DNA from 4 places in the Streptomyces lunalinharesii genome. Region 1 is predicted to be linked to each of the others. Evidence: riboswitches for the same ligand, from Rfam matches in the RefSeq annotation. Region 1 holds a riboswitch; each other region holds the start of a gene.

Region 1 (7,367 bases):
CGGGAGCTGTTCGCCTACGAGGTCCTGTGCCAGGGGCCGCAGCTGCTGTACCCCGGAGTGACGGCCGGGCTGTCCGCGCTGCGCGCCCACGGCGTCGAACTCGCCGTGGCCACCTCCAAGACCACCCGCAGCGCCGAGGCCCTGCTCGACGTGATGGGCATCCGCGACCTGGTCGGACCGGTCGTGGGGCAGGACATGGTGCGCCGCGGCAAGCCGCACCCGGAGATGGTGCTGCGCGCGGCCGGCCGGTTGGGGGTCCCGGCCTGGCAGAGCGCGTACGTGGGGGACACCGTCGGGGACATGCGGATGGCGGTGACCGCGCGCATGGAGCCGGTCGCGGTCACCTACGGCAGCGGAACGTTCGGTGAACTCGCCGCGGTCGCCGGCACCCGGATGTGCAGCTCCTTCAAGGACGTGGTGTCGGTGATCGCCGCCGCCCGTCCGCGTCCGGCGGCGGCTGCCGCGGGGCCGGTCGTCCGGCCGCGCCGGGCCGCCGTCCCGGTGGGGGCGCAGCAGCGGCGACGCTGACGACGGGGGCACGGGGCGTGCCCGCGGCCCAGGGGGAACACCGGGGCCGCGGGCAGGAGGCGATGGCACGGGGCGTGCGAGGACGCGGGACACCTCCCGCTCGACCGGGGGTCGAGCGGGTCGGGTCAGCCGGCGTCCTGGGTGCGGGACGTCCCGGCCGTCGCCTCGTGCGCGTAACGGGCACCCGCCGCGTGCAGCGTGTCGTGCAGCCGGCGGAAGACCTCCGCCGCGCGGCCGCCCGGCCAGTCCGGGGGCAGCAGCGCCGGCGGCAGTCCGGGATCCGCGTAGGGCAGGCGGCGCCAGGCGTCCAGGGCGAGCAGGTAGTCGCGGTAGGCGGCCTCGGGGGGAACGGAGCGGCGCCGGTTCCACTGCTCCAGCACCGGTTCGTGCGCCGCCAGGAACGCGCGGTGCCGCGCGGCGAGCGCGTCCAGGTCCCACCAGCGGGCCACGGCCCGTGCGGTGGGCGTGAAACCGGCGTGGGCACCGGTGAACAGGTCCACGTAGGAGTCCAGTTGGAGCCGCTCCAGGGTGTGCCGGGTCTCCTCGTAGAGGTGTGCGGGGGCGATCCACACGCCGGGGGCGGCGGTGCCGAAGCCCAGGCGGGCCAGTCGGGAGCGCAGCAGGTGGCGCTTGTGCCGCTCCTCCTCGGGGACGGAGAAGACGGCCAGGACCCAGCCCGCGGGCGGTGGGCCGGTCGGCCGCCCGAATATCCGGCGGTCGCCGTCCGCCAGCAGTTGGCGGCCCGCCTCCGACAGGCCGTACGCGGCGGCGCCCGCGGTGGTGCGCTCCGGGACCAGCAGCCCGCGGCGCTTGAGCCGGGAGACCGCGGACCGCACCGACGGCGGGTCCACGCCGAGTACACCGAGCAGCCGGATCAGCGCGGCCACCGGCACCGGACCGGGCGCGCCCGGGTGGTCCGCTGTGCCGCCGCGCCCGTAGGCCCCGTAGAAGGTGACGATCAGGGACCGCGGGGTGTGCTGGGCTTGCTCGTCGCTCACCGGGTCACTCTAGTTCCCGGGAGCGCAGCCGGAACCGCTGGAGCTTGCCGGTCGGGGTGCGCGGCAGCGCGGTGTGGAAGACCACCTCGCGCGGGCACTTGTAGGGCGCGATCTGCGTTTTGACGAACGCCCGGAGCGCGCCGACCGTCTCCGGCCCGGGCGGTACGCCGTCCCGCAGCACCACGTGGGCGACGACCAGCTGACCGCGGTCCTCGTCGGGTCGGCCGACCACCGCCGCCTCGGTGACGTCCGGGTGCCGCAGCAGGGCGTCTTCGACCTCGGGGCCGGCGACGTTGTACCCGGCCGAAATGATCATGTCGTCCGCGCGGGCCACGTAGTGGAAGTAGCCGTCCCGGTCCCGTACGTAGGTGTCGCCGGTGAGGTTCCAGCCGTCGCGGACGTAGCCGGTCTGGCGGGGGTCGGCCAGGTAGCGGCAGCCGGTCGGGCCGCGGACCGCGAGCAGCCCCGGTTCGCCGTCCGGCACCGGCCGGCCGTCCGCGCCCACCACGCGCGCCTCGAAGCCGGGCACCGGCAGTCCCGTCGTCCCCGGCCGGATCGCGTCGTCGGCGGCGGACAGGAAGATGTGCAACAGCTCGGTGGCGCCGATCCCGTTGATGATCCGCAGGCCGGTCGCCTCGTGCCAGGCCCGCCACGTCGCGGCCGGCAGGTTCTCGCCGGCCGACACGCAGCGGCGCAGCGAGCCCAGGTCGTGCCCGGCGAGCTTGGGCAGCATCGCCCGGTAGGCGGTCGGCGCGGTGAACAGCACCGAGATCCGGTGCGCCGCGACGTCGGCGAGCAGCCGCTCCGGCCCGTTCCAGTCGGCCAGGTACGTCGAGGCGCCGACCCGCAGTGGGAAGACCACCAGACCGCCGAGCCCGAAGGTGAAGCCGAGCGGCGGGCTGCCGGCGAACACGTCGTCCGGTCGCGGCCGCACCACCTGCGCGGAGAAGGTGTCCGCGATGGCCAGGACGTCGCGGTGGAAGTGCAGGCACCCTTTGGGGCGGCCGGTGGTGCCCGAGGTGAAGGCGATCAGCGCGACGTCGTCGGAGGCGGTCGGCACCGCTTCGTACGGCGCGCCGCCGGGCCGGGCGCACCGCGTCAGGTCGTCCGGGCCGTCCCCGCCGAACGTCGTGATGCGCAGCCCCGGGACGCCCGCCCGGACCAGGTCGCTGACCGCGTCCGCGGCGCACAGCGCGTGCCGGACCCGGGCGAGCCCGCAGATCGTGGCGAGTTCCTCCGGCCGGTGCGCCGCCAATACGGTCACCGCCACCGCGCCGGCCTTCATGACCGCGAGCCAGCAGGCGGCCAGCCAGGGGGTGGTGGGGCCGCGCAGCAGCACCCGGTTGCCCGGCACGACGCCCAACGGGCCGGTGAGGGCGTGGGCGATCGCGTCGACGCGGGCTTGCAACTCCCCGTAGGACCACGCCCGACCGTGCGCGTCGCGGACCGCGGGGCGGTTGGGGCCCAGTCGGGCGATGGTGGCGTCGAGGAGTTCGGCGCCGCAGTTCAACCGGTCCGGATAGCCCAGGTCGGTGAGGTGCGGCCACTGCTCCGGCGGTGGTAGCCGATCGCGCGCGAAGGTGTCGGTGTGGGCCGAGGACCGTAGCTCCATGCGGGGTGCGCCCCCTTGGGCCGGGTGGCCGCCGCGCGGCCGGGGAGGGGTGGTGGTCGGGTGCGGGGACCGGGGAGGACTGCCGTACGGATCCTCGTCAGCGTAACGTCTTCGTGACGGCAGTCAACAGACCGCGATATCCAGCCGCCGGGCCGTCGCCGTGCCCGGTCCGCCACCAGGGAGCCGCCTCGTGACCGCATTCGCACTGGGACCGGAGGAACAGCAGTGGTGCGCCGAGCTGCGCGCCCGGACCGCCGAACGGCTGCGCCCCCTCGCCGAGCAGGGGCGGGCGGGCCGGATCAACCGGCCCCTGGTCGCCGCCCTCGGCGAACTGGGCCTGCTCGCCCGGCTCTTCCCCGACGGCGGCAGCCCCAGGGCGCTGGACCTGTGCCTGCTGCGCGAATCGCTGGCGCAGGAGTGCACGGAGGCGGAGACCGCGCTGGCGCTCCAGGGACTGGGCACCTGCCCGATCCTGCAGTCCGGGACGGACGCCCAACGGGCCCGCTGGCTGCCGGAGGTGACGGCCGGCCGGGCCGTCGCGGCCTTCGCGCTGAGCGAGCCGGGCGCGGGCTCGGACGCCGCGGCGCTCGCCCTGGCCGCCACGCCCGACGGGCCCGGCCGTTGGCGGCTCACCGGCGAGAAGTGCTGGATCTCCAACGCCCCCGAGGCCGACTTCGCCACCGTCTTCGCCCGCACCGGCGGCGCCGACGGTGCCCGCGGCATCACCGCCTTCCTCGTCCCCGCCGACCGCCCGGGCCTGGGCGGCGAGCCGTTGGACATGCTCAGCCCGCACCCCATCGGCACCCTGGTCTTCGACGGCACGCCGGTGACCGAAGCGGACGTGCTGGGCGACGTGGGCGGCGGTTTCGGGGTGGCGATGCGCACCCTGAACCTCTTCCGGCCGAGCGTGGGCGCCTTCGCGGTCGGCATGGCGCAGGCCGCGTTGGACGCCGCGCTGGCGCACGCCGGGACGCGCACCGCGTTCGGCGGGCCGCTCAGGGAACTCCAGTCCGTCGGCCACCGACTGGCCGAGATGGCCACCCGCGTCGAGGCCGCCCGCCTCCTGGTCTACGCGGCCGCGGCCGCCTACGACCGCGGCGCCCCGGACATCGCCCGCCGCTCGGCCATGGCCAAGCTCCTGGCCACCGAGACCGCACAGGAGGTCGTCGACGCCGCCGTCCAGATCCACGGCGCCCGCGCGCTGCGCCGCGGCCACCTGCTGGAACACCTCTACCGCGAGGTCCGCGCACCGCGCATCTACGAGGGCGCCACGGAGGTCCAACGCTCCCTGATCGCCAAGGAGCTGTACCGCGAGGCCGGTCGTCAGCCGGTCTGAGGCGTCGCCGCGCACGATGTCGCGTCCGGCCCCGACCGGCCCCGGCGGCCCCGTCGTGGCCGGTGATCGGGCGGGGGCCGGTCGCCGCGCCGGCCTCGCGCCGGACCGCTCTCCGGCGCGTCCGATGCCGCCGACGGCCGTCGAGGGTGGACTTACTAGGACGTCCAACTATATCGTCGTGACCAAGGCCCGCGGTGCAGGGAAGCCGGTGCGATTCCGGCGCGGTCCCGCCACTGTGACCGGGGAATGCGCTCCCCGAACGAGACCGGCCACTGACGGAGAGTTCCGTCGGGAAGGCCGGGGAGCGCGTGCTGATCCGGGAGTCAGGATACCGGCCGCGGGATGTTCCGTGTTGTCCACGAGGATGGAGCAGACACGCATGGCACCGGCACGCACCCGCGCCCCCGACCGGCGCACCGTATGGGTGCCGCGCACCGACGTCTGACGGTCACCCGGCCCTGCGCATCCCGCGCTGCCCGCACGCGCCGCTTCCGGCGACCGTGCCGGGTCCGCGCGCCATCCCCGGATCGCACCTGACGGAGAGCAGGCATTCATGGTCCGTGAACTGGCACATTTCATCGGCGGCAAGCACACCCCGGGCGTCTCGGGGACCTACGGCGACGTGCACGATCCCAACACCGGCGCCGTCCAGGCCCGGGTGCCGCTCGCCGGCCGCGCCGAGACCGAGGCGGCGATCGCCGACGCCGCCGAGGCCCAGCGCGGGTGGGGCGAGTGGAACCCGCAGCGCCGCGCCCGGGTGCTGCTGAAGTTCCTCCAACTCGTCGAGGGGGAGCGGGAGTCGCTGGCCCGGATGCTGTCGTCCGAGCACGGCAAGACCGTCGCCGACGCCCACGGCGACCTCCAGCGCGGCCTGGACGTGGTGGAGTTCGCCGCGGGCATTCCCCATCTGCTCAAGGGCGAGTTCACCGACAACGCCGGCACCGGCATCGACGTGCACTCCCTGCGCAGCCCCATCGGCGTCACCGCCGGCATCACCCCGTTCAACTTCCCCGCGATGATCCCGCTGTGGCAGGCCGCCCCCGCCCTGGCCTGCGGCAACTCCTTCATCCTCAAGCCCTCCGAACGCGACCCCTCGGTGCCGCTGCGGCTCGCCGAACTCTTCCTGGAGGCGGGGCTGCCGCCGGGCGTCCTCAACGTCGTCAACGGCGGCAAGGAAGCGGTCGACACCCTGCTCACCGACCCCAGGGTCGGGGCCCTGGGCTTCGTCGGCTCCACCCCGATCGCGGCGCACCTCTACGCCACCGCCGCCGCGCACGGCAAACGGGCCCAGTGCTTCGGCGGCGCCAAGAACCACCTGATCGTGATGCCGGACGCCGACCTCGACCAGGCCGTCGACGCCCTGATCGGCGCGGGCTACGGCTCGGCGGGGGAGCGTTGCATGGCGATCTCCGTGGCCGTCCCCGTCGGCGAGGCCACCGCCGACGCCCTGGTGGAGCGGCTCAAGGAACGCATCGGGCAGCTGCGCATCGGCCGCAGCGACGACCCCCAGGCCGACTTCGGCCCGCTCGTCAGCCGCGAGGCCCTGGACCGGGTGCGGCGCTACGTCGACATCGGCGTCAACGAGGGCGCCGAACTCGTCGTGGACGGCCGCGGGTTCACCCTCGCCGGCCACGAGGACGGCTTCTTCGCCGGCCCCTCGCTCTTCGACCGCGTCGCCCCGCAGATGCGCGTCTACCGCGAGGAGATCTTCGGGCCCGTCCTGTGCGTCGTACGGGCCGCCGACTACGAGGAGGCGCTGCGGCTGCCCAGCGAGCACCCGTACGGCAACGGCGTGGCGCTCTTCACGCGGGACGGGGACACCGCCCGCGACTTCACCCGCCGGGTGAACACCGGCATGGTCGGCGTCAACGTGCCCATTCCGGTGCCGGTGGCCTACCACACCTTCGGCGGCTGGAAGCGTTCCGGCTACGGCGACCTGGGCCAGCACGGACCGGACGCGATCCGCTTCTACACCCGCACCAAGACCGTCACCTCGCGCTGGCCCTCCGGGACCAAGGAGGGCGCGAGCTTCACCCTCCCGACGATGGGCTGAGCGCCGTGACCACCACCTCGCTCACCGAGGACCAACTCGCCCTCGTCGAAGCCACGCTGGACTTCACCCAGGACCACCTCGTCCCGCACGCCGTCGCCTGGGACCAGGCCAAGCACTTCCCCGTCGACGTGCTGCGCAAGGCCGCGGGCCTGGGCCTGGGCGGCATCTACGTGCGCGAGGAACACGGCGGCAGCGGACTGGGCCGCACGGACGGGGTGCTGATCGTCGAGACCCTGGCGTCCGGCTGCCCGTCCATCGCCGGCTTCGTCTCGATCCACAACATGGTCGCCTGGCTGATCGACCACTACGGCGACGCCGCCCAACGCCGGCGCTGGCTGCCGCGCCTGTGCGCCATGGAGGACCTGGGCAGCTACTGCCTGACCGAACCGGGCGCCGGCTCGGACGCCGCCGCCCTGCGCACCCGCGCGGTGCGCGACGGCGACCACTACGTCCTCACCGGCGTCAAGCAGTTCATCTCGGGCGCCGGCGCCTCCCAGACGTACCTCGTCATGGCGCGCACCGGCGACGACGGCGCGCGCGGCGTCTCCGCCTTCCTCGTCGACAAGGACGACCCCGGCCTGTCGTTCGGCCCCGACGAGAAGAAGATGGGCTGGAACGCCCAGCCGACCCGCCAGGTGATCCTCGACGGGGTGCGGCTGCCCGCCGACCGGCTGCTCGGCCGCGAGGGCGAGGGCTTCCGCATCGCCATGAGCGGGTTGAACGGCGGCCGGCTCGGCATCGCCGCCTGCTCCCTCGGCGGCGCCCGCGCCGCACTGGACCGCAGCCTGGTCCACCTCGCCGACCGCGAGGCGTTCGGCGGGCGCCTGCTGGACGCACAGG
Region 2 (7,367 bases), on a different contig from region 1:
CCACGCATCCCCACAGACACGACTGCTCCACCGCATGGGAAGGACGCCGGCGCGAGGTGACTGAGTCCGTGTGGTCATGAGCCGGCCCACGGGCAGGTGTGTTCCACCGGGTGGGACCGAGCATGTGATGCGGGACTGGGGGAGGGCGCTGGTGCGGGCAGCTGCGGGTCGACGCTCCAGCTGATCCCTCTCGGGCCAGGCGAAGCGGCCGGCGGCACGTGGGACCCGCGCCCCCGGGGGGATCAATTCCAGACAAGCCACGATATGCCGGCCCGTCAGGTGGGGGTGTGGCGACGCTCACATCGAATGCGCGGGAACTCCCGTCATCAGCGGCCCGACTCCTGCTGTGGACCGCAGAGGTCGGTCGATGACGTCCCGGAGGAGAAGCGCCCGCCATGGCCGAAAGTCGCAGCGCGTCAGTCGCAGCGGACGAAGTATCCGTACCACCTGACGGTGCCGGCGCCGGTGCCGGCGCCGGGACCGATCCGGCAATCGCGGGCGAAGCCTCCTGCGCCGGAGGCGAGACGGCCACCAAGACGACCACCGCACCGGGAGTCTGGAGCGGCCTGCGTCCGCTGCTGCTGCGGCTGCACTTCTACGCGGGCATCCTCGTCGGGCCCTTCCTGCTCGTCGCCGCGGTGACCGGACTGATGTACACGGCGACTCCGCAACTGGAGTCGGTGCTCTACAAGCACGAGTTGGCGGTCACGCCGCGGGGAGAAGCGGATTCGCTGGCCAGTCAGGTGGCCGCTGCCCGGCGGGCGGTGCCCGACGGCACGGTCGTGTCGGTCAGTCCCGGGCCCGGCCGCACGGACAGCACACGGGTCGTCTTCGACAAGCCCGGACTGCCGGACGGCGACACCCTGACCGCGTTCGTCGACCCGTACGACACCAAGGTGCTCGGCACGCTGCGGACCTCGGGCCAGTGGCTGCCGGTCCGTGCCTGGTTGGACAGCCTGCACCGGACCCTGCACCTGGGCGACTTCGGCCGCAACTACAGTGAACTGGCCGCCAGTTGGCTGTGGGTCGAGGTGCTGGGTGGGCTCGCCCTGTGGCTCGGGGCGCCCCGCACCCGGCAGCGGCTGCGCCGGGTTCTGCTGCCGCGCGGTGGTGCCAAGGGGCGGCGCCGCACGCTGTCCTGGCACGGGGTGGTCGGCCTGTGGGCCTCGATCGGCCTGCTGGGCCTGTCCGCCACCGGCATGACCTGGTCGCAGCACGCCGGAGCCAGCATCGGCGCGCTCCAGGACGCGCTCGGCGGCAGCACCCCGGCCGTGTCCACGGCCCATCCGTCGGGCGGCCACGGCACGCACGCGACCACCGGCGCGAAGGACGTCGGCATCGACGCGGTGGCCGCCGCCGCGCACGACGCCGGGTTGCGGGGACTGCTCGTCATCACACCGCCCACCGCAAGCGGATCGGCGTACGTCGTCAAGGAGAACACCCGTTCCTGGCCGGAGCGTCAGGACTCGGTGGCCGTCGATCCCGCCACGGGCGAGGTGACCGCGAAACTGAAGTTCGCCGACTACCCCGTCCTGGCCAAGCTGACCCGCTGGGGCATCGACGCCCACATGGGTCTGCTGTTCGGCCTGGCCAACCAGATCGCCCTGGCCCTGCTCGCCGTCGGCCTGATCGCCATGGTCCTCTGGGGGTACCGGATGTGGTGGCTGCGCCGGCCCACCCGCTCGGGCGGTCCCTCCTTCGGGCGGGCACCCGCGCGCGGTGCCTGGCGCCGGATACCCGGAGCGGTCCTGGCGCCGGCCGTGGTCGTGATCGCCGTGGTCGGCTACTTCCTCCCGCTGTTCGGACTGCCCCTACTGGCCTTCCTCATCGTGGACTTGACGGTCGATGCCGTGCGTCGGCGACGCCTCGGGGCGGCCGCGTGATCGCCGCGACCGGCTTGCGCTGGCTGCTCAGCGCGCTCTTCGCCCTCCCCGCGCTCTACGGCCTGTGGTCGGGCCTGGCCCCCGGCAAGCCCGCAACCCACCGGGTGGACCACCTGCTGCACGCCGCCATGGGACTGGCGATGATCGCGATGGTGTGGCCGTGGGGCATGGACCTGCCGGCGGGGCCGCAAGTCGTGCTCTTCGTCGCGGGTGCCCTGTGGTTCGCCGGCGCGGCCCTGTTCCGCGCCGACGCCTCGCACCGGGCGAAGGCGTCCTTGGCCGCCCTGCCGCACGTCGTGATGATGGGCGCGATGGCGTGGATGGTCGCCGCGATGGACCCCTCCGGCATGACGGCCACCGGGGGTGGGGGAGCCATGGCCGACATGCCCGGAATGGACATGTCGGCATCCGTCGGCGCCGCGACGATGCACCTCACCGGCACGGGCCAGCGCCTGGCCGCCGTTCTGCTCGCCGTAGTCCTGGCGGTAGTGGCCCTGCGCTGGTTGGCCCATGCCTTCGACGTGGCGCGATCCGGCCGCGCGGACGGTTCGGAGGCGGCCGTACGCCACGTCGGCGGTGCGCTCGATCCGGCCTGCCATGCGGCCATGGGCCTGGGCATGGCGGTGATGTTCGCCCTCATGGCGTGACCGGGCGACGACCCGGTGGAACGCAGGGCGGCAGGGCGGCAGGGCGGCAGACGGTAGGACGGACCGCGAGGCGGCAGGACGGCCGGGCGGCACGGCGGCAGTGGAGCGCAGGCGACGGCTGCCCCCCGCCCCGTCCCGGTCTCCTCCCCGCCACGCTGCCGGACCAGCCGGACCAGCCGGACCAGCCGGAGTCCGGACGTCGGCGCGGAGGTCCCCTTGAACTGGCCTCCCCGACCGCCTCGTTGAGCGATATGCGCACTTCGACCACTTCGTGAGTCGTGAGGTGCACAGCTGGCTCAAAGGTGCGCCCTCTTGTGCGCGCACGCGCCCCCTGGTTGCACAGCTTACGCAACTGCGCAAGGTTGTCGAGGGGCGATTACCGGCCTACCGTTTTTGCCGCCGTGGTGTTCGGGAAGACCGGTGCGGAACCGGAGCGGCCCTCGCCACTGTGATCGGGAAGTCCTCTTACCACTCCCGCCCAGAACGGCGGGCGCCACTGGGCATCACGTGCCCGGGAAGGCGGGTGCGCGGACGCTTGACCCGTAAGCCAGGAGACCGGCCACGGCACCGCATGACGACCCATCCACGAGGTGCTGGAGAGGCTGCCTGATATGCCCCTGCTGGAAAACTCCCCGAAGCCGCACTCCGCCGGATCCACCCTCCCGCCGCATTGGCAGCGCTCGGACTGGATACGCACGGGGGTCCTGTTCGCGGCGATCGCCGCCCTGCACGTGGTGGCCTTCGCCATCCTGGTCACCCTGGTCGCGCCGCACCACTACACCGTCGGCAAGCAGGTCTTCGGCGTCGGACTCGGCATCACCGCATACACGTTGGGCATGCGGCACGCGTTCGACGCGGACCACATCGCCGCCATCGACAACACCACCCGCAAACTCATGGCCGACGGCCAACGCCCCATCTCCGTGGGCTTCTGGTTCGCCCTCGGTCACTCCTCCCTCGTACTGGCACTGGCCGGTCTCATCGCCGCCGGCGCGAAGGTCGCCGGCACCCTCGTCGACGAGAACTCAGGCACCCGCTTCACCCTCGGCGTCATCGGCACCAGCCTCTCGGGCACGTTCCTGTACCTCATCGCCGCCCTCAACCTGGTTGCACTGGCCGGCATCCACCGGGTCTTCAAGGCCATGCGCGCCGGGCAGTTCGACGAGCACGAGTTGGAGAAGCACCTCGCCAACCGCGGGTTCATGAACCGGATCCTGGGCCGCCTGACCAGGTCCATCAAGCGCCCCGGGCAGATGTACCCGGTCGGCGTGCTGTTCGGCCTGGGATTCGACACCGCCACTGAGGTGGCCTTGATGGTCATGGCCGGATCCGGCGCCGCCGCGGGCCTGCCCTGGTACGCGATCCTCTGCCTGCCCCTGCTGTTCGCGGCGGGAATGAGCCTGTTCGACACCCTCGACGGCACCTTCATGAACTTCGCCTACAACTGGGCCTTCGCCAACCCCGTGCGCAAGGTCTACTACAACCTCACCATCACCGGGCTGTCCATCGCGGTCGCCTTCGTCATCGGCACCATCGAACTCGTCGGCGTCCTGCACGACGACCTCGGCTGGCGGGACGGCGTCACCGACTGGGTCTCCGCCCTCGACCTCAACAACGTCGGCTACTTCATCGTCGGCCTGTTCGTCGTCGTCTGGGCCTGCGCCCTGACCTACTGGCGCCTGGCCAAGGTCGAACACCGCTGGAGCGCCAAGTCCACCGGAACGAACTGAACACCACGGCAGGCACCTGGCTCCTGCATCGGGCTCCGGCAGTGCGTCCGGGGCCCGATGCGGTTCGGCAACAGGCCACGGCCCGGCGGCGCGCCGGGCGGCTGCCGTCGGGCCGCTCAGTCGAGTTCGCTCCGGTGACGTCGGAGCAGCGCCGCGACCGCACGGCGCAGGCAGCCGGACGCGTCCGGGGCGACGCCGGACTCCTCGTCGATGTGGAGGGAACACCCGTCCTCGGCCCCGTCCTGGGACCGGGCATCGCCGTTCGGCGCCTGGCAGCACCTGTTCGCGGGATCGCTCACCAGCTGCGCGAGTTCGTCGAAGAACCGCCGGTCGTGTTTGACCTGTTGGGCGAGTACGCGGAGGCGTGCGCTCTGACCACCGACCTGGCGCCGACTGGCCAACAGCTGTTCGTACTCCTCCAGAGGCAGCGCGACGGCCGTACGGCCGCCGAGCGTGATCCGGCGTGGCGGGCGATGCCTGGCCACTACGTTCCTCCGTTCGTCGCCTCGCCCCTGGGCTTCGGGCGGTGCACACCAAGACGGTGACCGTCGCGATGCCTTGCGCAGGGGAACGTGCTCGCCGGCGCCACCACCCTCACTCCCCTCCGTCCTCGACGTCCGTGTCGACGATGCGGAGCAGGTAGGTGTCCATGATCCAGCCGTGTCGGGCCCGTGCCTCGCTGCGCAACTGCCTGATCCGGTCGGCGACTTCGTGCACCGGACCGGCGACGAGGAGTTCGTCGGGGGTACCGAGGTAGGCGCCCCAGTAGATCCAGACGTCGTCCGCCTCGAACTGGGTGAACGCTTCGCCGGCGTCCAGCATGACGACGATGTCGCCGTCGTCGTTGGCGCACACGTCCGGGAGCCTGCGGCCGGGCGTGATGTGCAGGGGGCGGCCGACCTGGTTCAGGGGGATGTGGTGGCGGGCGGCGAGCGCGGAGACGCTGCTGATGCCGGGCACCACCTCGACCGCGAAGGAGACCGCTCCCCGCGCCTCGACCTCGGCGAGGATGCCGAGCGTGCTGTCGTAGAGGGCCGGATCGCCCCACACCAGGAACGCGCCGGTCTCGCCCGCGGCGAGCTCGTCGGTCAGCAACCGCTCGTACACGTCCGCGCGGCGGCCGCGCCAGTCATGGACGGCGGCGGTGTAGCCCGCCCGGTCCTCGAGCCTGAGCGGGCTGCCCGTGGGAGCCAGCGGCCGGGCCCTGGTCCTGCTGTCCGGCGGCTACGACTCCCCGGTGGCCGCCCACCGTGCCATGCGCCGCGGCCTGGCCTGCGACTTCGTGCACTTCAGCGGGGCTCCCTACACGAACCCCTCGTCGGTGTACAAGGCGTACGCCCTCGCCCGCGAGTTGAACCGCTACCAGCCGGCCGGCCGGTTGCACGTCATCGCGCTGGGCAAGGCCCAGAAGCAACTCGCCGTGGCCGGCGCCGGCCGATTCCAAGTCGTCGCCCAGCGGCGCCTGATGGTGCGCACCGCCTCGGTGTTGGCCGTGCGCACCGGGGCCCAGGCCCTGGTCACGGGCGACAGTCTGGGGCAGGTGGCGAGCCAGACACTGGCCAACCTGGTCGCCGTCGACGAGGCCGCCGACCTGCCGATCCTGCGTCCGCTGATCGGCTGGGAGAAGCAGGAGATCATCGACGAGGCCCGGTCCATCGGCACGGCCGACGTCTCGGTGCTGCCCGACGAGGACTGCTGCCGACTGCTCGCCCCGCCGCGGGCCAGCACGCGGGCCGAACTTCCCCGGCTACGGGCGGTGGAGAAGCGCCTCGACCTCGACGAGGTCACCGAGGCCCTGCTGGGCAACGTCCAGGTGATGCTGCCGGGGGAGGACGCCGGGGCGGCGAGGGTCGTGGAGGTGACGGCGGAGGTCGGGCGCCAGGTCGACGACGGTGGGAGGTAGCCGGCTGGATGCGGAGCCGCCGTCCTACCGTCGGGTCCGCCGCAGCACGCAGTCCCCGCACAGCCCTCCGCCCGGCACGCGGTAGTACAGGCAGCAACTGCGCCGGGAGAATGCGGGGCCGGCGGGATCCAAGGTGCCCGTGTCGCGCAGCAGTGGGTCTTCCAGCACGGCCGCCGCCAGTGCCACGGCCCGCTCCGCCACCTCCCCGCGGCCTGCGCCGCGGCACCATCCCTCCAGTACGCGGAGGGTGCCGACCAGTGCCGAGGCCGCATTGCCCCACAACAACCGGGAGGAGATCGGGGTCACCGCGCCGACGGCCCGGTGCAGCGGCATCAGATGACCGTGCAGAACGGCCGCCCGCAGCCCGCTCGCCAGCTCTTCCCCGGAGGCCGACGCCAAGGTGGACGGAGTTGGGGAGGGGGCGGGGGACGGGGACGGGGACGGGAGCCAGAGTTCGTCCGGTGTGCTCCGGTCCGGATGCCACCACAGGGCGCCGCCGCCGAGATCGGGGACGCGTCCTGCCAGGACCGCCGGTGCGAGGGCGATCGACCACAGGCGTCCGGCCAGTCCCTGGTAGACGAGGGACGCCGCGATCCGCGGCTCCGTCACGCCGAGTCGCGTGGCCACCGCCGCCACGCGGGTGCGTAGCGCCGGTGCGGAACTCTCGCCGTACAGCTCTCCCAAGGGGAGGAAACCGTGCTCCCGTGGTGCTCCGGCGTCAGTCCGTACGGCGAAGAACGGTCCCACGGCGGCGCTGCGGTTGAGGATCGCCGTCATCGACTCCTGCGGCATGGGTCCTGTCCTCCTCGGTGAGAGCCCGGGCAACCGGAGCCGGAGGGTGCCGGCCCGGGCCGGATGGTTCGGTTCACGTGCCGGCCCGGCGCCGGCCCGGCCACTCTGCCAGTCACCCCTCCACCGCGGACAGTCGGACGGCCTCACCTGCCGTCACGGGGGCGCCCGCCTCCACGGAGTGCAGGACGTGCGCCAGGACCTCCGCGCCCCGGACCACCCTCGGACCGGGCCGGTTGAAGTAGGCGGGACCGTCGAGGATCCAGACGGCGTCCGTGCGCACGGCGGGCAGCTCGTCCCAGCCAGGCAGTTCGGTGAGCAGACTGCGCTCCCGCACCGTGCGGTCGGGGCTGAAGCCGCAGGGCAACACGAGGACGACGTCGGGACGTGCGGCGCGTACCGCACTCCACTCCAT
Region 3 (7,367 bases), on a different contig from region 1:
CGGCGCCGACCGCACCCGGGCCGCCTCGGCCGCCCAGCGCAACGCCCGCTCGCTGTCCGGGGATCCGTCCACACCGACGATGACCGGCGAGGTGCCCATACATGCCTCCACCCATGAACCCGTTGAGGACCGCGTACGTCTTGTTATGTCTCGGTGCGCCTGGCTAAGCATCGGTACGTACGAGTACACCCGAGTGCGTCCGCTTACGCCGCCGTACGACCCATCCTGCCCCGGCGCCGCCGGAGCGCACAGGGACGAAGGTCCCGCCGCCGGCACCGAGTAGAGTCGAACGTCCCCACCCCGCCCCTCCCCCGCTCCGGCGCGGATCCGAACCACTGACACGAGGCACCCGCGGTGAACCACCCCCCGGTCGTCGAATGGACCGAGGACGACCACGTCCGTACCGCCCGTTGGCGTTCCGAGAACGGCGCCCGGCCACCCCGCCGGATCGCCCTCGCGGACGACCGCACCCGGGCCGACGAGGCGTACCGGCTCGCCTGCGAGGGCACCGCGCTGCTGTGGCGCGGCGACTTCCACAACGCCCGCCAGCTCCTGACCGCGCTGGCCCGCCGGGTCGACCGCCGGCCGCGCAAGGCGCCGCCCGCCGACGTCACCCAGGCGTTCCACCTGCACCGCGCCGCCCAGAACCAGCGCGCCCGCGTCCTGGGCATGCTGCTGGTCCCCCTGGACGCGGAGCTGGCCGTGCCGCTGCACCGCGCCCCCGACGTCCGCGAGGCGTGCGCCCGGGCCTTCGGGGCGCCGCAGGAGGTGACCGGACTGCCCGCCGGCGCCGCCGCCGACACCGCCGTCCTGGTGTCCCTGCGGGAACTGCTCGGCGTGATCGGCGCCAACGAATGGCGCCGCAAGGGCGTGGAGGTCCCGGCCCTCGGCGGCGACCGGATCCACCCCCACTACGGCGTCTTCTCGCCGGCCCGCGGCGAGTACGTCGACCTGGTCGCCGAGGCCCCGCTGCCCGGCCGGGAACTGGCCTTCGACATCGGCACCGGCACCGGCGTACTGGCCTCGGTGCTGGCGCGCCGCGGGGTGCGGCGGGTGGTGGCCACCGACCAGGACCCGCGCGCCCTGGCCTGCGCCCGGGAGAACACCGCCCGGCTGGGCGTCGCGGACCAGGTGGAGGTCGTCGAGGCCGACCTCTTCCCGGCCGGTCGCGCCCCGCTGGTCGTGTGCAACCCCCCGTGGGTGCCCGCCAAGCCGACCTCTCCCGTGGAGCACGCGGTCTACGACCCCGGCAACCGGATGCTGCACGGCTTCCTGGGCGGGCTCGCCGACCACCTGACCCCGGGCGGCGAGGGCTGGCTGATCCTCTCCGACCTCGCCGAACACCTCGGCCTGCGGGCGCACGCCGAACTCCTCGACGCGTTCGCCGAGGGCGGTCTGACCGTCCTGGACCGGCTCGACATCGCCCCCCGCCACCCGCGCGCCCAGGACGCCGCCGACCCGCTCCACGTGGCCCGGGCCGCGGAGGTCACCTCCTTGTGGCGGCTGGGCGCGGCGGACTGACGGGGCGGGGCCCACAGTGGCCCAGCCCCCTCCCGCGCAACCGGGCCCGGCCCCGCCCGAACTCCGCCACTTCCGCCCGCCGTTGTTCCCCGGCGGCCCGCACCCGGCATCCCTCCCCCGCGGCGTCCGGCGCGCGGCCGCGACCGCGTTCGGTGTCGGTGTGCGGCCGACTCCGTGGGGCGGGCCGGGAGACGAAGGGGGACACGCCGAAGATGCCGCCGGCCGCACACCGGGCGGAATCGGACGCCGGCCGCCCGGCCTTCCCGACCACCCGGCGAGCACCCCCGCCCATCAGGCACGATGGACCCATCATGAACCTCGACGACCTCGTGGCCCGGGCCCGCCGGCTCGCCGCTTCGGCGACGCCCGGCCGACGCCGGCTGCTCGGCATAGCCGGGCCGCCGGGCGCCGGAAAGTCCACCCTCGCCGTCCGACTGGCGGCGGAGCTGACCGGCCAGGCCGTGCTCGTGCCGATGGACGGCTTCCACCTCGCCGAGGCGGAGTTGCGCCGCCTGGACCGCACGGACCGCAAGGGCGCGCCGGACACCTTCGACCCGGCCGGCTACGCGGCCCTGCTGGCCCGGCTGCGCTCCCCGGAACCAGGCACGCCCGTCTACGCGCCGGCCTTCGACCGCCGCATCGAGGAGCCGGTCGCCGGCAGCATCCCGGTGGCGCCGCACATCCCGCTCGTCATCACCGAGGGCAACTACCTCCTGCTGCACTCCGACCCCTGGGCGGGCATCCGCGAACTGCTCGACGAGGCGTGGTACGTCGAACTGGACGCCCAGGAGCGGGTGAGCCGGCTGATCGACCGGCACGAGCGGTACGGCCGCCTGCGGGTCGACGCCGAGGACTTCGTCCGCACCTCCGACGAGGCCAACGCCCGCCTGGTGGCGGCCACCCGCCCCCGCGCCGACCTCGTCGTCTCCTTCACCACCGACGAGGCGCCGCCCCCACTGGACGACTGACCCCGCCCGACTCCGCCCCGCCGCACGGCACTTCACCCGCCCGCGACGGCCCCTCAACACCCCTTCCGAAATGACATCACGGATGCCATCATGACAGCATGGATGTCATCACGGGGTGGGGGAACGGCACATGGAGGGGACCATGGGGCGGGACGCGGGGCGGGACCTCGGGCGGGACGACGCAGCGGACGACGCAGCGGATTCCCCGGCGGCCGTAGCAGGCGCCGCCGAGGAATCCGAAGAAGTCGAAGCAGTCGAAGTCTCCAAAGCCGCCGAAGCAGCTCAGGAAATCGGGGTCGCGCAGGGGGACGCGGGGATCGCCGAGGAGCTGCTGTACGACGTCATCCGGCGGCTGCGGCCGCTCCAGCGGACGATCGTGCGCGCGGCGGAGCGCACGCTGGACGGCACCGGTCTGACCGCCGGCGAGCGCACCCTCCTCGACGCGCTGCGCACCCACGGCCCGCGCACCGTGCCGCAGTTGGCGCGCTCCCTCGACCTGGACCGCCAGCCGGTACAGCGCTGGGTGAACCACGCGGCGGAGCTGGGCCTGGTCGTGACGACCGCCAACCCCGCGCACCGCCGCTCGTCGCTGATCCGGCTCACCGACGAGGGCACGGCGATGATGCGCGGGGTCCAGGAGGCCGAGGCGGGGGAACTCCGCCGCGGGCTCGCCGACCTGTCGGCCGGGGAGGTCCGCACGGCGCTGCGGGTGCTGGACCGGATCGGTGAGGAATTCCGGCACTTGGCGGACGGCTCGCGCGTTCCACCGGAGGAAAGCGGCGATCCCGATGAGCGGGACACCGCCGCACCGGTCACCGCACACGTCCCCATACCGCCTCGAACCGGCCACGGACCAGCGGCGCCCACCCGTCCGACCGACCGCCCGACGCGCACAGAACGGCCCGCAGAATGACGCACGACTTCCAGGCCTGGTCCGAGATCGACAACGACACCGTGCCGGTCGACGACGGCGAGCTGTTCTACGAGACGGCCGGCTCCGGGCCCGCGGTGGTGCTCCTGCACGACGGGATGCTCGACCAGCGCATGTGGGACGAGCAGTTCGCCTGGCTGGTCAACTCCGGGCTGCGGGTGGTCCGCTACGACTTCCGCGGCCACGGCCTGTCCTCCACGGTGACCGGAGACTGGGCCAACCACGACGACCTGGTGGCCCTGCTGGACGCGCTCGACATACCGCGCGCCGTCCTCGTCGGCCTCTCGCACGGCGCCCGGGTGGCGCTGGACACCGCGCTCGCCCACCCCGACCGGGTCACGGCCCTCTTCCTCGCCTCCCCCGGCATCAGCGGTCGCGCCTTCACCGACCCCTTCCTGCTGGAGCACATCCGGGAGCAGGTCGCCGCGCTCGACGAACAGGACGGCGTCGAGCGGTTCGTGGAGCACTTCCTGCGGATGTGGGTGGACGGGCCGCACCGCGCCCCGTCCGGCGTGCACTCGGGCTTCCGGGAGCGGATGCGCGCCTCCGCGTCCGCCAATGTCGAGGTGCACGCCGACGGCGCGGGCGCGGGCATGCCCCTGGAGGTCGGCGCCTTCGACCGCCTGGGCGAGATCCGGGTGCCGACCACCGTCCTCGACGGCGACCTCGACTCCTCCGACATCTCGGCGAACGCCCACGCCATAGCGCTGGCGGTCCCCGGCGCCCGCCGGATACGGGTACCGGCCGCAGGTCACATGGTCAACTTGGAGAACACCCCGCTCTTCGACCACGAACTGCACGCGTTCCTCTCCGCCCTGGCCCTGTGATCCGAGCCGCCGGCACCCGGTGACGGCCCGCACCGGCCACCGCGCGTGGCCGGTTCTCACGGGTGCCCGCTACAGTGACCGGGCCGTGGTGTTCGGGAAGACCGGTGCTGGACCTCGTGTCCGAAGCCGGCGCGGCCCTCGCCACTGTGATCGGGGAGTTTCCGCCCCTCTGCGTGCGCGCCCAGTGCGCGCACGGCGCCACTGACCGCAGCCTGCGGCCGGGAAGGCGGGGCGGACGCGGGCACCCGTAAGCCAGGAGACCGGCCACGGCATCTCACGAAATCATCCACGAGGTGCTGGAGCGTGATGGCCGGATGGCCCTGTCCACTGATACCCCGGACGACTTCCCTTCGTCCCGCAACTCCCCCGTCCTCGGCATACCCGGATCCCCCGGGTCGTTCCGCTGGCAACGTCGCGACACGGTCCGCACCGCGGGACTGATGGCCGTGATCGCCGCCCTGCACGTCGTCGCCTTCGGTGTGCTCTTCCTCCTGGTCGTGCCGGGCCACTACACCGTCGGCAGCCAGGTGTTCGGTGCCGGGCTCGGCATCACCGCCTACACCCTGGGCATGCGGCACGCCTTCGACGCCGACCACATCGCGGCGATCGACAACACCACCCGCAAGCTGATGGCCGACGGCAAACGGCCCGTCTCGGTGGGCTTCTGGTTCGCCCTCGGCCACTCCAGCGTGGTGGTCGCGATGGCCGCGCTGGTGGCGGGCGGCGCCCAACTCGCCGGCACGCTGATGAACGACGGCTCCCGGGCGCACCAGACGCTCGGCCTCCTGGGCACGACCGTGTCCGGTACCTTCCTCTACCTGATCGCCGCCCTCAACCTGGTCGCCCTGCTCGGCATCCTGAAGGTGTTCCGGGCGATGCGCACGGGCACGTACGACGAGCAGGAGCTGGAAGCGCAGCTGGATTCCCGCGGGTTCATGAACCGCGTCCTGGGCCGGCTCACCAAGTCCATCAGCCGCCCCGGCCAGATGTACCCGCTGGGCTTCCTCTTCGGGCTCGGCTTCGACACCGCGACCGAGGTGACGCTGATGGTGATGGCGGGCAGCGGCGCCGCGGCGGGCCTGCCCTGGTACGCGATCCTCTGCCTGCCGCTGCTGTTCGCCGCCGGGATGAGCCTGTTCGACACCCTCGACGGCACCTTCATGAACTTCGCGTACCAGTGGGCGTTCGCCAACCCGGTGCGCAAGGTCTACTACAACCTCACCATCACCGGGCTGTCGATCGCGGTCGCGTTCCTCATCGGCACCATCGAGCTGGTGACCGTCCTGCACGACAAGCTCGGCCTCGACGACCCGCTGACGGGCGGCATCGCCTCGCTCGACCTGAACAACGTGGGCTTCCTCATCGTCGGCCTGTTCGTCGTGGTGTGGGCGGCGGCGCTGGTGTACTGGCGACTGGGCGGCGTCGAGAAGCGCTGGACCGCCCGCTCCCAGGACGCACCGGCCACCGCGGACGCCCTGCCGGCGCCCGGCACGCAGGGGTCCGACGCCCCCTAGTCCCGGCCCCGCACCGGAAGAACACCGAACACCACGACCGCGTGGTGCGGCCGTCCCCACTGCCCGTAGGGGACGGTCGCACCACGCGGTCGGTGTCCGTGCGGGCCGCGCCTCAGGTGGCCGAGCCGGCCGCCGCGCCGGTCAGCAGGTCCGGGCCCCAGCGCTGAAGCGCCGCCGCCAGGTCGAGGGGCCGCAGCCGGTCCGCCTCGTCCGCCCCCGGCCAGTCCGCCCGGGGCACCCGCCACATCACCTCGAACTCGTTGCCGTCCGGGTCCCGGGCGTAGAGCGACTTCGAGACCAGGTGATCGCTGGCGCCGACCAGCGCGCCCCGCTCCCGCAGCCGCGCCGCGATCGCCGCGAGGTCACCGAGCGTCCCGACCTCCCAGGCCAGGTGGTAGAGCCCGATCCGGCCGCTCTCCGGGCCGGGCGCATCGGGCCCCACCGCGAACAGGCCCAGATCGTGGTCGTTGTCCGAACCGGGCGCGCTCAGGAAGGCCGCCCGCCCCGGAATCTCCACGTCCACCGTGAACCCCAGCACCTCGGTGTAGAACGCCACCGACCGTGCCACCTCACGGATGTACAACACCGCATGGTTGAGCCGCCGAACCGCCATCACGCCTCCACTCTTCCGTCACGCCGCACGTCACTCCCCCGCCGTTCCCCCGCCGTTGCCCGCCGCCGCGGCCCAGACCGCGCCCGCGCCCCGGCAGCACCCCGCGTCACTTCCGGATCAGCAGCGTGATCGCCGCGAGCACCACGCTCAGCACCAGCGCCCCCGCCCCGTAGGCCAGCCGGTGTGCGCGCAGGCCCGGCAGGAAGCGGTCGACGGCGTAGCGGCCGGGCCCGGTCAGCGCCAGCGCGGCCGCGCCGGTGGCGAGCAGCAGCTCGTACTCCACGCCCTCGGGCGCGAAGAAGCCGCCGCCCCACTTCACCGCCAACGCGTTGATCATCGTGCCGACCACCGCCGCGCCGGCGAGCGGCGTCAGCAGGCCGATCACCAGCCCGAGCCCGCCCAGCGTCTCGGTGAGCCCGGCGCACACCGCCATGACCTTGCCCGACGGGTAGCCGCTCGCCTCGAAGAACTTGCCGGTCCCGTCGAGCCCCGGACCGCCGAACCAGCCGAACAGCTTCTGGGTGCCGTGGGCCGCCATGGTCAGCCCGAGGACCAGCCGCAGCAGGAGCAGGCCGACGGCGTAGCCGTGCGGGGAGGGGGCGTTCCGCACCGCGCCGCCGAGCCGATCGGGACCGGACATGCTGTGGGGGATTGTCATGACAAAAACTCATTCCTCTGCATCGCGCGCCGGAGCGACCGCACCGCGCGACGCATCCACTGCACCGCGCGACGAACCGGCCGATCGAGCCGTTGGTCGAGCACTCCTCAACAATTTACTTGAAAGTTCAAGTCATTCCCACCCTACACATCCCCCCAGAAACACCAAAGGCCCCCGATCGGTACGGATCGGAGGCCGAGGAAAGCGGCCGCTGCACACCACAGCGCCCCGCCGCACTGATCAACCGGCCAGCGGACCAGCGAGAAACCGGCGAAACCGCCGCCGGCCCCGGCCCGGGGGGACGCGGACGAGGTGCCGGCCCCGGGCCTTCAGCA
Region 4 (7,367 bases), on a different contig from region 1:
ATCATCGCGGCCGCCAGCGCGACGGCGTCGGGGTGCGGAACACTGTTGGGCGGGGCGGTGACCGCATGGCTCGGGTGGCGTGCCGTGCTCGCGATCCCGGTCCTCGCGCTGCCCCTCCTGCTGGCCGCGTTGCCGAGCAGGCGCGCGCTGACGCGGAGCGGTGGCGGCGAGCGCAACGGCTCGACCGGGCGACTCGACATCGTCGGCGCGGCCGTGCTGTCGGTACTCGCCGGCTCCTTGATCACGTTGCTGCAGGCGCACTCGGTCGGCCTGCCCGCTCCGGTCACGCTCGTCGTGGCTGCCGCCGGGGCGCTCGCCGCCGTGGGACTGTGGCGGCGCGTGCGAAGCACGCCCGACGGGTTCGTGCCTAGGCGGGTGATCGCATCCCGCGGCTTCCTGGCGGCCGGGCTCATCGGTGGGACCGTCTTCGCCGGCTACTACGGGGTGCTGTTCCGCGCCCCGTCCCTGATCGAGCAGGCCACGGGCGGTGGCCCCCTGGAAGCCGGCGTGCTCTTGGTCCCGGCCGCCGCCTGCTCGGTGCTGGCCGGGCGGCTCGTCGGCACCTTGACCGACCGGTTCATCGGCTGGCAGGTGTCGGCCGGGCTTGCGGCACTCACCGTCGTCGGCGTGCTCGTGGTCGCGATCTTCACCGGGCCGATCCCCGTTGTCGTCGGCATGGCGTTGACCGTGTGCGGGTTCGCCGGCGCCCAAGCCGTACTGGTGAGCCTCGCGCCGGACCTGGTCGGCGCGGACGACCGCGACACCGCACTGGGCCTGCTCAACTTCATGAACGCCCTGGGTGGCGGGATCGGTCCGGCCGCTGTCGCGGGTCTGTCCGGCATCGTGCCGGTGCCGGTGGCCCTCGCCGTGCTCGCGGCACTCCCCCTGGCCGGACTCGTCCTCAGCCTGACCCGGCGCCCTACCGCCGACCGCCGCCCCGAACCCGACGCCACGCGTGGGAGCCCGCGATGACGGTCCACCCGCAACTGATCCGATAACGCCTTGACCAGTAAGGAGCCTTGCCATGTCCGCCGAGCCGTTCGAGGTCAGCATCACCGAAGCCGAGATCGCGGACCTGCGGGAACGATTGCGACGGACACGGTGGCCCGAGCGCGAGCCGGTGGACGACTGGTCACAGGGTTTGCCGCTGGCGTACGCGCAGGAGCTCTGCCGCAGCTGGGCCGAGGACTACGACTTCGGGTTCGCCGAGCGGCTGAACGCGTTCCCGCAGTACCGCGACACGATCGACGGGCTGGGCATCCACTTCCTGCACGTCCGCTCGCCGGAGCCGGACGCGTTCCCGCTCGTGCTCACGCACGGGTGGCCGGGTTCGGTACTCGAGTTCCTACAGGTCCTCGGCCCGCTGACCGACCCGCGCGCGCACGGCGGTGACCCGGCGGACGCGTTCCACGTGGTCGCGCCGTCGTTGCCCGGGTACGGCTGGAGTGACAAGCCCTCGACGACCGGGTGGGGCATCACGCGCACCGCGCGCGCCTGGGACACGTTGATGGTCTCGCTGGGTTACGCACGGTACGGCGCGCAGGGCGGTGACTGGGGTTCGGCGGTGTCCGGCGCGCTGGGCGAGGTGGCGCCCGAGCGGGTCGCCGGCGTGCACCTGAACCTGGGATCCGTGGCGGCGGGCACGTTCGACGACCCGACGCCCGCGGAGCTGGCGAATCTCGAGGCCGAGAAGGAGATGCAGCGCACCGGCCGGGGGTACTCGGCGATCCAGGCGACCCGACCGCAGACGCTCGGCTACGGCCTCACCGACTCCCCGGCGGGGCAGGCCGCCTGGATCGCCGAGAAGTTCTGGGCGTGGACGGACAACGACGGCCATCCCGAGGACGCGTTGTCGCGGCAGACGATCCTCGACGAGATCTCCGTCTATTGGTTCACCGCGTCGGCCACGTCGTCGGCGCGCCTGTACTGGGAGAGCTTCGCCAACTTCCGAGACAAGGTGACCGCGCCATCCGGGCTGTCGGTCTACCCGCGCGACATCACCCGCCCGTCGAGGCGGGAGGCCGAGCTGCGCTTCACCGACCTGCGCTGGTTCGAGGAGCTGCCGCATGGTGGCCACTTCGCCGCGCTGGAGCAGCCGGAGTCGCTGGTCAAGCAGGTGCGCGGGTTCTTCCGCCTGTTCCGCTGACGGTCCGTGCCATCCCCTGGGAAGCCCGCGCCCGGGGGATGCTGCGTCCAGGTCCCGGAAGGGGCGCAGGCACGTTCTCCCCGGGAACGCCAGAGGGCCCCCCGACGGTGTCGGAGGGCCCTCTCGGTACGGGCGGTGTCACTGTGGGGCGGGCACCGCCGCCCCGGGTGCGGCCGTCGCGGGCCGGGGGTGCAGCAGGCGTTCGGCGAGTTCGCCGAAGAGCAGCCCGAACGCGCCCCAGAGGGCGGTCTGGATGGCCAGGGCGCCCAGCCGGAACCGCCACAGCAGCGCGGCCGGGAAGTCCTTCGGCACCTCGTTGATGACCGGGAGGAAGGCGTACGCCAGCCCGACCGCCACGGCGAAGGCGGCCACCGCGACGACGGTCGCCCACCAGGTGCCCAGGCGGGGTGCGAGCCGCTTGCCCAGGAGGGTGGCGCCGATCGCCAGCAGCACGCTGAGCAGCATCATCAGGAAGTACAGGGTGGTGCGCTGGCCGATGGTGTCGGGGTCGCCGACGGACGGCGGGTTGGCCGGGTACTTCAGGAACGGCACGACGTAGACGGCGAGCAGCGCGCAGCCGGACAGCAGCAGGGCGGTGGCGCGCGGGCCGAAGCGGCCGACGCGGCCGAGGGCGAAGCAGAAGGCGAGCGCGGCGATGCCGCCGAAGGCCACCCCGTAGACCAGGACGCCGGTGGCGAGGCCGGCGGTGGACTGGAGGGAGCGGGAGACCACTTCCATTTCGTGCTCGTGGGAGTGGGCGTCCTCGAAGCTGATCGCGCTGTTGACGCTGGGTTCACCGAGGAGGTAGGCGACGACGAGGGCGAGCACGCCGGCGGCGAGGCCGGCGAGCATGCCCCGGACGAGGAGGTTTCTGACCGTTGCGGAGTTCATGGGTGTGCGGCGTCCCTCGCGTCAGTGGCAGGGGAAGCCGAGCAGGTGGCGGGCGTCGTGCACCCACTCGTGGACGTCCGTGCCGTTGAACACGGAGGTGGCGCCCTGTTCGGCGCCGACGAAGTACAGCAGGACGAGCATCAGGATGCCGAAGAAGACCGCCCAGGGCGCTATCGCCTTGAGCGGCAGCGGGGCGGGTACGGCGGTGGTGGCGGTCGGCTGGGCGACGGACTGCGCCATGGCAGGGCCCTCCTCTGGGAGTTCGCGTCCCATCTCGGTGGTGCATTGGACGGCGGCTGCGGGTCTGACTCGCGGACGCTCCCGGCGCGCGGGGGCGTCTCGTTCACAGTGGCGCGACCGTGCCGGATTCCCACCGGCTTCCGCCTCGCCGTCGTCGATATCGAGGAGACGGTACCGCGTGACAGGGGCATGGCCAAGACCGGGCCGCCGGTGGGTGCGCGGTTGTCGAGGCGGGCGGCGCGGCCCGTGGTCGTGCAGGTCAGTGGCGGGTGGCCGGCGGCGAGGCCGGCGTCCGCACGGGCCGCTGGCGTGGCTCGTCGGCGGGCGAGGGCGCCGCACGGCCCGCCCCGAGGTGAACAGCCGTGCCGCGGCGCCCTCTTGGCCCGCCCCGGGCGAGCACGAACCGGATGTCGCCCCTCCGGTACTGTGTCCGCATATTCACCATGTGTGAACACGGCGTCCGAATAGCGAACGTTCCCGTCGCTCACGCACCGTGTCGCCGCACACTCGTGGGCTCAATGATCGTCTCAAGCAACGAACGGGCACGCCCATGACTCGGAGTACCACCCGGTCACCCCAGGACTCCCCGCGGGCCGTGCAGGACCCTGCACCCCCGTTGTCCCACGGCCTCAAACAGCGCCACCTGTCGATGATCGCGCTCGGCGGCGTCATCGGCGCGGGACTCTTCGTGGGGTCCGGGGTCGGCATCGCCACCGCCGGACCGGCCATCGTCCTCCTCTTCGCGGCCACCGGCGCACTGGTCATGCTGATCATGCGGATGCTCGGGGAGATGTCCGCGGCCCGGCCGTCCACCGGCTCGTTCTCGGTGCACTCCGAGGCCGAACTCGGCTCCTGGGCGGGCACCACCTCGGGCTGGATGTACTGGCTGATGCTGTGCGCCGGCGTGGCCGCCGAGGCGACCGCGGCGGGCGCCATCATGCACTCCTGGGTGCCGTTCCTGCCGGCCTACGGCTGGGTCGCGGTCTTCATGGTGTTCTTCTGCGCCAGCAACCTGACCGCGGTCAAGAACTTCGGCGAGTTCGAGTTCTGGTTCTCCACCATCAAGGTCACCGTGATCGTGGCGTTCCTGGTGCTGGGCGTGCTCGGCATCCTCGGCGTGTTCGGGAACGCCCCCGGCACCGGCAACCTCACCGACCACGGCGGGTTCTTCCCGACCGGCGCCGCCGGCCTCGCCGCCGGGCTGCTGACCACCATCTCCGGGTTCGCCGGGCTGGAGACCGTCACCATCGCCGCGGCGGAGTCCGACAACCCGAGCCGCAACGTGGTCCGCGCGGTCCGCACCGCCGTCTGGCGCATCGCCGTCTTCTACATCGGCTCCATGGCCGTGGTGGTCACCCTGGTCCCGTGGAACGACCCGAAGGTCGCCACGGCCGGCCCCTACGTGACCGTGCTCGACCGGCTGGGCATCCCGGCGGCCGGCACGATCATGCAGGTCGTGGTGCTGGTGGCACTGCTCTCCGCGATGAACGCCAACATCTACGGCTCGTCCCGCATGGCGTACTCGCTGGTCACCCGGGGCCAGGGTCCGCGGATCCTGAGCAAGGTGACCCGCGGCGTGCCGGCCGCCGCGGTGGTGGCGTCCTGCCTGTTCGGCTTCGCGGCCGTCATCGCCGGCATCATCTGGCCGACCACGGTGTTCGCCTGGCTGCTGAACATCGCCGGCTGCTCGGTGCTGGTCGTCTGGACCATCGTCTGCCTCACCCAGCTGAAGATGCGCCGCCGCCTGGAGCGCGAGTCGCCCGAGCTGCTGCTGGTGCGGATGTGGGGCTTCCCGTACCTGACGTGGGTGGCGCTGGCGGCCATCCTCGGCGTCTTCGCGGTGATGGCCACCTCCTCGGACGGCCGTCACCAGCTCCTCGGCACCGCGGTCGTAGTGGCGGCGCTGATCGGCGCGGACCGCCTCAAGCACCGGCGCGACCTCCGTACCCCCCAGCCGTAGTCGCCACCGCGACCGGCACCGCAGCGGCCCGCCCCTGGACAGCCTCCACGGGCGGGCCGCCGCGCGTGCGGCGGGTGTCCGTACCGTCGGACGGCACCGCGGGGGTCGGGACGGGGCCCGTCGCCCCGCTCAGCCCGTGGTCACGGCGAAGAGCACCAGGAACGCCACCCAGCACAGCGCGACCAGCGCGGCGCCCGCCACCTCGGTGCGCCTGCGCCGCGCCCGGTCGGGCACCAGCCAGAAGGCGAGGACCCGGTTGATCAACGGCAGCAGCAGCCAGGTCAGGATGGCGACGCTCAGCACGTTCGAGAGGAACAGGCTGAGGTATCCGGGCACGCCGAGCGCGTCGAAGCGGGACCCCACGGTGAGGTTCAGGACCTGGACGGTGGGATAGAGCGCCAGGAGCACGCACATCGCCTGCTTCCAGTTGGGCGGTGCGCCCTCCTCCGCACGCGAGTCGAAACGGAACCAACTGCCGAACGCGGAACCGACCTTGCGGACGTCGTAGGAGACGAAGAAGGCGCGGCCCTCGTCGAGGAGTCGGGTGCGCGCGGCGGAGACGAGCCAGGCATCGAGGTGGCGGCGGTCGTCGAACCGGAAGACCGCAACCCACTTGCCCTGGACGCCCTGCACCGGGCGGAACAACTCCGACCCCATGAAGCCCGGGAAGGTCCGCTGGGCCGCCAGCACCCGGCCCTGCCACCGCACGAAGTCCCCTTCCTGGTCGGGGCGCACCTCGTGGGAGATCACCGCGGTCACGGAGTCCTGGACCGGGGCGCCGCCGACGAGGACCTCCTGCGCGGGCGGCTCCTCGAAGAGATCGCGCCCCTGCTCGATCAGGGCGCGGCGCGCCGCGGAGTCCAGCCAGGCCGACAGCTGGTCGAGGTGGGCGAACCGGAAGACGACGACCCATTCGTTCTCGGCCGCGGAGTCCGGTGGGTAGACCTCCGTCCCCTCGAACCCGGGGAACGTGCGCACCGTCTCGCTGGTGCGCTCCTGCCAGCGCCGGTAGTCGTCCTCCCGGCCCGCCCGGACCTTCTGCGCGACCACGACGGTCGCGACGTCGCTGCGGGAGCCACGGCTTGCAGGGCAACTCACCCTTACTAGACTAATCGACAAAGGGTTATAAGGTTACAAATCCCCTCTTCGCCTTGTGGAACCGTCGAGGTTCTTCCCGCTCGTCGGGGACCGGACGTGACGCACTGATCGGAGGCACCGGTCGTGGGGCACAGAGAATTCATGGCCGAGGCGGTCGCGTTGGCGACCGAATCCGTCCAAGAGGGTTGGGGCGGCCCGTTCGGTGCGGTGATCACCCGGGGCGACGAGATCATCGCACGCGGCCAGAACCGCGTGCTGCTGACGGCGGATCCGACCGCGCACGGCGAGGTGGAGGCCATCCGCAAGGCGGTCCAGTTCCTCAACCCCGAAGCGCCCACCGTCTCCGAGGAGCACCAGAACGCGTACACGTTGGCGTTGGTGCCCCGCCCGGAGGGTTCGCCGGACCGGCTGCCGGAGCGGGCGCGCATGCTCCAGGGCTGCTCGATCTACACCAGCGGCGCCCCCTGCCCGATGTGCATGAGCGCCATCTACTGGTCGCGGATCGACGCCGTGTACTTCAGCTGTGACTGGCAGGCCACCGAGGAGATCGGGTTCAGCGACGCCTTCCAGTACGAGGACTTCCGCAAGCCCCCGGGCGAACGGAGCATCAGCATCACCCAGGCGTACCCGGAGTTGGGCGCCCGCGCCTACCAGGCGTGGACCGACAAGCCGAACCGCCACCCGTACTGACCGCCTGCCCCGCCCCGCCTTCCCGCCGCCTGCCTGGGGGTTACCGGATGGACCTCGACACCGTCACCGCGGTCGTGGCGGCACCCACCCGCGCGGCCCAGGCGACCTGGCGGCCCGGCGATGCCTGGCTGGCGGGCGGCACCTGGCTGTTCTCCGAACCCCAACCCCACCTCCGCCGCCTCATCGACCTGCGGGGGTTCGACTGGCCGCCGTTCCGGTTCGACGCGGGCGGACTGGAGATCGCGGCCACCTGCACGCTGGCCCGACTCGGCCGGATCGACCCGCCGCCGGAGTGGGCGGCGGCCCCACTGATCGGTCAGTGCCGGCGGGCGCTGCTGGGTT

What was found. A riboswitch is a leader RNA that binds a small molecule or an ion and turns the genes downstream of it on or off. The one in region 1 is predicted to bind cobalamin.
Region 2: another riboswitch for cobalamin. It lies ahead of nicT (Nickel transporter NicT); the one in region 1 lies ahead of ABD385_RS30570 (CoA-acylating methylmalonate-semialdehyde dehydrogenase).
Region 3: another riboswitch for cobalamin. It lies ahead of nicT (Nickel transporter NicT); the one in region 1 lies ahead of ABD385_RS30570 (CoA-acylating methylmalonate-semialdehyde dehydrogenase).
Region 4: another riboswitch for cobalamin. It lies ahead of ABD385_RS38645 (CbtB domain-containing protein); the one in region 1 lies ahead of ABD385_RS30570 (CoA-acylating methylmalonate-semialdehyde dehydrogenase).

What each region holds. Positions count from the first base shown of each region.
Region 1 is NZ_BAAARK010000027.1:63,972-71,338, reverse strand. Features, by position in the region: gene ABD385_RS30590 (HAD family hydrolase) at 1-528, shown strand, start outside; gene ABD385_RS30585 (PaaX family transcriptional regulator) at 654-1,526, opposite strand; gene ABD385_RS30580 (AMP-binding protein) at 1,531-3,138, opposite strand; gene ABD385_RS30575 (acyl-CoA dehydrogenase family protein) at 3,329-4,474, shown strand; cobalamin riboswitch at 4,650-4,828, shown strand; gene ABD385_RS30570 (CoA-acylating methylmalonate-semialdehyde dehydrogenase) at 5,028-6,527, shown strand; gene ABD385_RS30565 (acyl-CoA dehydrogenase family protein) at 6,533-7,367, shown strand, end outside.
Region 2 is NZ_BAAARK010000006.1:304,033-311,399, reverse strand. Features, by position in the region: gene ABD385_RS12790 (TIGR03086 family metal-binding protein) at 1-64, shown strand, start outside; gene ABD385_RS12785 (PepSY-associated TM helix domain-containing protein) at 396-1,883, shown strand; gene ABD385_RS12780 (DUF5134 domain-containing protein) at 1,880-2,530, shown strand; cobalamin riboswitch at 2,916-3,108, shown strand; gene nicT (Nickel transporter NicT) at 3,142-4,260, shown strand; gene ABD385_RS12770 (hypothetical protein) at 4,377-4,745, opposite strand; partial or broken gene cobF (precorrin-6A synthase (deacetylating)) at 4,855-5,421, opposite strand; partial or broken gene ABD385_RS12760 (tRNA sulfurtransferase) at 5,417-6,163, shown strand; gene ABD385_RS12755 ((2Fe-2S)-binding protein) at 6,188-6,955, opposite strand; gene ABD385_RS12750 (cobalamin-binding protein) at 7,068-7,367, opposite strand, start outside.
Region 3 is NZ_BAAARK010000022.1:79,775-87,141, reverse strand. Features, by position in the region: gene ABD385_RS28160 (universal stress protein) at 1-99, opposite strand, end outside; gene ABD385_RS28155 (methyltransferase) at 355-1,521, shown strand; gene ABD385_RS28150 (nucleoside/nucleotide kinase family protein) at 1,833-2,489, shown strand; gene ABD385_RS28145 (MarR family winged helix-turn-helix transcriptional regulator) at 2,620-3,402, shown strand; gene ABD385_RS28140 (alpha/beta fold hydrolase) at 3,399-4,247, shown strand; cobalamin riboswitch at 4,317-4,530, shown strand; gene nicT (Nickel transporter NicT) at 4,562-5,761, shown strand; gene ABD385_RS28130 (VOC family protein) at 5,874-6,374, opposite strand; gene ABD385_RS28125 (DoxX family protein) at 6,481-7,014, opposite strand.
Region 4 is NZ_BAAARK010000060.1:6,390-13,756, reverse strand. Features, by position in the region: gene ABD385_RS38660 (MFS transporter) at 1-972, shown strand, start outside; gene ABD385_RS38655 (epoxide hydrolase family protein) at 1,025-2,146, shown strand; gene ABD385_RS38650 (CbtA family protein) at 2,285-3,037, opposite strand; gene ABD385_RS38645 (CbtB domain-containing protein) at 3,059-3,277, opposite strand; cobalamin riboswitch at 3,334-3,471, opposite strand; gene ABD385_RS38640 (amino acid permease) at 3,828-5,237, shown strand; gene ABD385_RS38635 (antibiotic biosynthesis monooxygenase) at 5,367-6,335, opposite strand; gene ABD385_RS38630 (nucleoside deaminase) at 6,477-7,025, shown strand; gene ABD385_RS38625 (FAD binding domain-containing protein) at 7,073-7,367, shown strand, end outside.